One region of the Delftia sp. JD2 genome, then DNA from elsewhere that is predicted to be linked to it. Evidence: predicted binding sites of a transcription regulator. Region 1 holds the regulator's gene; the other holds the start of a gene.
What was found. Region 1 encodes NrdR, which represses ribonucleotide reductase genes. Its sites were predicted from a motif close to CACNANATNTNGTG; they were not measured.
Positions count from the first base shown of each region.

Region 2: the regulator NrdR is predicted to act here: its motif matches at 1,192-1,205, upstream of ACM14_RS10695 (ribonucleoside-diphosphate reductase subunit alpha).

Region 1 is NZ_LFJT01000014.1:24,670-27,062, forward strand. It holds gene aroC (chorismate synthase) at 1-786, shown strand, start outside; gene nrdR (transcriptional regulator NrdR) at 853-1,308, opposite strand; gene glyA (serine hydroxymethyltransferase) at 1,331-2,393, opposite strand, start outside.
Region 2 is NZ_LFJT01000015.1:76,729-79,121, forward strand. It holds gene ACM14_RS10695 (ribonucleoside-diphosphate reductase subunit alpha) at 1-1,066, opposite strand, end outside; gene ampD (1,6-anhydro-N-acetylmuramyl-L-alanine amidase AmpD) at 1,596-2,231, opposite strand; gene ACM14_RS10705 (sigma-54 dependent transcriptional regulator) at 2,218-2,393, opposite strand, start outside.

The DNA.
Region 1 (2,393 bases):
GGCCATGCCGACTACGCCTACTTCCAGAAATACGGCATCCGTGATCCACGCGGCGGCGGCCGTTCCTCGGCACGGCTGACGGCCCCCACGGTGGCCGCTGGTGCCGTGGCCAGGAAGTGGCTCAAGGAAATGTTCGGCACCGAGTTCCGCGCCTGCATGACCCAGGTGGGCGAGTTGTCCCTGCCCTTCGAGAGCTGGGAGCATGTGCGCAACAACCCCTTCTTTGCGCCGGTGGCCGATGTGTCCCAATACGAGGAATACATGGATGCGCTGCGCAAGTCGGGCGACTCCTGCGGCGCGGCGCTGCGCGTGCAGGCCAGCGGCATGCCGGTGGGCCTGGGCCAGCCGCTGTATGACCGCCTGGATGCCGACGTCGCCTACGCCATGATGGGCCTGAACGCGGTCAAGGCCGTGGAGATCGGTGCCGGTTTCGACAGCGTGGTCCAGCGCGGCACCACGCACGGTGACTCGCTGAGTCCCGAAGGCTTTCGCAGCAACAACGCCGGTGGCATCGTCGGTGGCATCAGCACGGGTCAGGATCTGGAAGTGCGCATAGGCATCAAGCCCACCAGTTCCATCATCACGCCGCGCGAATCCATCGACGTGCAGGGCCAGAGCACCGAGGTCATCACCAAGGGTCGCCACGACCCCTGCGTCGGCATCCGCGCAGCGCCCATCGCCGAGGCGCTGCTGGCCTTGGTGGTGATGGACCATGCGCTGCGCCACCGCGCACAGTGCGGTGACGTGGATTCGGGCCTGGCTCCCATCCCTGCCGCCGCACCCTGAAAGCACTGCCAGGCCACCAAAGAAAAAGCCGCCCAAGGGCGGCTTTCTTGCGTCCTGCCGGCCTGATCAGCCGGGATTGCGCACCTCATCCATGACGTTCTTGAAATCGTCCACATCCTCGAAGCTGCGGTAGACGCTGGCGTAGCGGATGTAGCCGACCTTGTCGAGCAGCTTGAGCTCGCGCATCACCATCTCGCCCAGGCGGCTGGAGAGCACTTCGCGCTCGCCCAGGTTGCGCAGCCGCTCCTCGATGCGCTCGATGGCGGCATCGATCTGCTCTGTGCTCACGGGGCGCTTGCGCAGCGCGATCTTGAACGAGCCCAGCAGCTTGGCGCGCTCGTACTCGATGCGCCGCCCGTCCTTCTTGACGATGGCGGGAAAGCTGACCTCGGGCCGCTCGTAGGTGGTGAAGCGCTTGTCGCAGCCGCCGCACTGGCGGCGGCGGCGGATGAAGCCCCCATCCTCGGCCTCGCGGGTCTCCACGACCTGGGTGTCCGGATGGCTGCAGAACGGGCACTTCATGGCAGGCCTCTATGCGTGCAACTCAGGCGCCGTAGACCGGGAAGCGGGCCGTCAACTCGGCCACCTGGGCGCGCACGCGGGCCAGGTTGGCTTCGTCGGCGGGGTTCTCCAGCACGTCGGCCAGCAGGTTGGCTGTCAGGCGGGCTTCCTCTTCCTTGAAGCCGCGCGTGGTCATGGCGGGCGTGCCCACGCGGATGCCGCTGGTCACCATCGGCTTTTCGGGATCGTTGGGGATGGAGTTCTTGTTGATCGTCATGTGGGCGGCACCCAGCGCGGCTTCGGCCGCCTTGCCGGTGATGCCCTTGGCGCGCAGGTCCACCAGCATGACGTGGCTTTCCGTGCGGCCGGAGACGATGCGCAGACCGCGTGCCGTCAGCGTTTCCGCGACAACCTTGGCGTTCTTCACGACCTGTTCCTGGTAGGTCTTGAACTCGGGCGACAGCGCTTCCTTGAAGGCCACGGCCTTGCCGGCAATGACGTGCATCAGCGGGCCGCCTTGCAGGCCGGGGAAGATGGCGCTGTTGATGGCCTTCTCGTGCTCGGCCTTCATCAGGATCACGCCGCCGCGCGGGCCGCGCAGGCTCTTGTGCGTGGTGGTGGTGACCACGTCGGCGTGGGGCACGGGGTTGGGGTACACGCCTGCGGCGATCAGACCGGCATAGTGGGCCATGTCCACCCAGAAGATGGCGCCGACTTCCCGGGCGATCTTGGCGAAGCGCTCGAAGTCGATGGCCAGGGCGTAGGCCGATGCGCCGGCCACGATGATGCGGGGCTTGTGCTCGCGCGCCAGCGCTTCCATCTTGTCGTAGTCGATGGCTTCTTCGGCATTCAGGCCGTAGGAGACCACGTTGAACCACTTGCCCGACATGTTCAGCGGCATGCCGTGCGTCAGGTGACCGCCTTCGGCCAGGCTCATGCCCATGATGGTGTCGCCGGGCTTGGCAAAGGCCATCAGCACGGCCTGGTTGGCCTGGGAGCCGGAGTTGGGCTGCACGTTGGCGGCTTCGGCGCCGAACAGCTTCTTGACGCGGTCGATGGCGAGCTGCTCGACCACATCGACGTTCTCGCAGCCGCCGTAGTAGCGC
Region 2 (2,393 bases), on a different contig from region 1:
TGCTGCTCATGAAGTCGAAGGACGACAGCAGCTCGTAGAACTCGATGGCGCGTGCATTGCGGTCCTCTTCCTGCAGCGCCAGGCCCATGGCCACGCGCATGAAGAAGGACTGGGGCAGCTCGATGCGCGTCTTGCGCACGTGCAGGAAGTAGCGGTCGTACAGGGTCTGCAGGCCCAGGTAGTCGAACTGCTCGTCGCGCTCGGCCTTGATGGCGGCAGCCAGGCGGGGCAGGTCGTAGTTCAGCAGCTCGGGGTTGAGCAGTTCGTTGTCCACGCCCTTGCGGATGAAGCCGGGGAAGTACTCTGCGTAGGCCGCCTGGATGTCGGCCGGGTGCACGTCACGGCCCATGACCTCGCGCACGATCGTGTGCAGCAGCAGGCGGGCGGTGACGTAGGTGTAGTCGGGGTCTTTCTCGATCAGCGTGCGGGCGGCCAGGATGGAGGCCTTGAAGACTTCTTCGATCGGCACGCCGTCGTACAGGTTGCGCAGCGTCTCGGCGACGATGGGGGCGGCCTGGATATCGGCGTTGAGGTTGCGGCAGGACGCCTCGATCAGCGCCAGCAGGCGAGCCTGGTCCAGCGGCACGCGCTGGCCGTTGTCGGTCACATGCAGCACGGGCGCCGGTGCGGCGGCGGCAACCGCTGCGGCCTCGGCGGCCTTCTTTTGCTCGGCACGTTCCTGGTTGCGGCGGTCGCGGTACAGCACGTAGGCGCGTGCCACGTCGTGGTGGCCGCCGCGCATCAGGCCCAGTTCGACCTGGTCCTGCACATCTTCAATATGGAAGGTGCCGCCGCCCGGACGCGAGCGCAGCAGTGCGCGAACCACGGCCTGGGTCAGCTCGTCCACGGTCTCGCGCACGCTGGCGGAGGCCGCGCCCTGGGCGCCGCGCACGGCCAGGAAGGCCTTGGTCAGCGCGACGGCGATCTTTTGCGGCGTGAAGGGCACCACATCGCCGCTGCGGCGGATGATCTGGTAGCCGTCCTGCACGGACAGGTGATGGGCGGAGGAAGGATTGGCAGCATCACCGTGCGCAGCGGGAGCCAAAGAATTCAGTGCTTCTTGCATGAGTTTCCTCAACGGGTGTTTGTGGATAGAACGGACGCGGACCTGCACTTGGGGCAGGCTTGCTGGGAGATGGAATCGGGGTCGGATGTACACACCGTTTTCACAGGGTGTGCACAGCTTGTGAACACTAGATATGGTGTCCAGCGTGCTTCTGGGCACTACCTGTAGTGTATCGCCGTCTCATGTACACGGGGTACTCACAGCCGGAAAACCGCTGTTTGCGCTGCGCCAAACGGGTGCGCAACCTACAAGCCAATAGCAGCAAAGGCCCGCTGCGCCGTGGCTTGCGGGCGATGGTCCGCCGCAAGCCGCTGCAGCCTTGGCCCTGCGCCGGTCGGACCGCTGAAAGCCCCATGGACAGTGGGGCTGCGACACATGCGTGAATTTGTAAAAAATGATCAGGCAGCCGCTGCGTGCGCCGGGCGCGCCACATCGGTTGCTTTCTGGATTGACACAGCCTTTGTCCTCTGCCTGTGGACAAGCGGGATTTTTCGCAAGACCTGGCGGTGCCTGCGATGAGGGTGTGCGCTTACGTGGAGGGCTGGCCCGCGCCCGGCGGCAGCTGCCAGTTCGCCGTGGCGGGGTGATGGGCCAGCAGCCCGCGCAGCCGGTGCCAGTCGAAGCCTGCGCCCGGATCGCATTTGCGGCCCGGCGCGATGTGCTCATGGCCTGCGAGATGGGCGACGGGGTAGCGGGCCGCGATGGCGTTGCACAGGGCATCGAGCGCCGCGTACTGGGCCGGCTCGAACCGCAGGCCCTCCAGGCCTTCGAGCTCTATGCCGATGGAGTCGTCGTTGCAGCGGTCGCGGCCCCGCCAGCAGGAAGCGCCTGCATGCCAGGCGCGCGCATCGCAGTCCACAAACTGCCAGACCTCGCCCTGGCGCGTGATGAAGAAATGCGCCGACACCTCCAGGCCGCGTATCCCCTGGTAGTAAGGATGGGCGTCCCAGTCGAGCTGGTTGGTGAACAGTTGCTGGACCGCACCCGTGCCGTACTCGCCGGGGGGCAGACTGATGGAGTGCACGACGACCAGATCGACCAGCGCCTGGGCCGGGCGCTCGCCAAAGTTGGGCGAGGGCAGGTGGCGGGCCTGCTGCAGCCAGCCGCCTTGCCAGGTCCAGGCCGGGGCCTGGGTGGCTTGCGCCTGTGGATCAGGACTCGCCATGGCCGCCTCCGTCCGTCTCCGCGCTGGCATCGCCGGGCAGGGCGATGTTCAGCCGGTCGATGCGGTAGCGGATCTGGCGCAGGCTCAGGCCCAGGCGCGCGGCGGTGGCCGTGCGGTTGAAGCCGTTTTCCTGCAGCGCCTGCACCAGGATGCCGCGCTCGC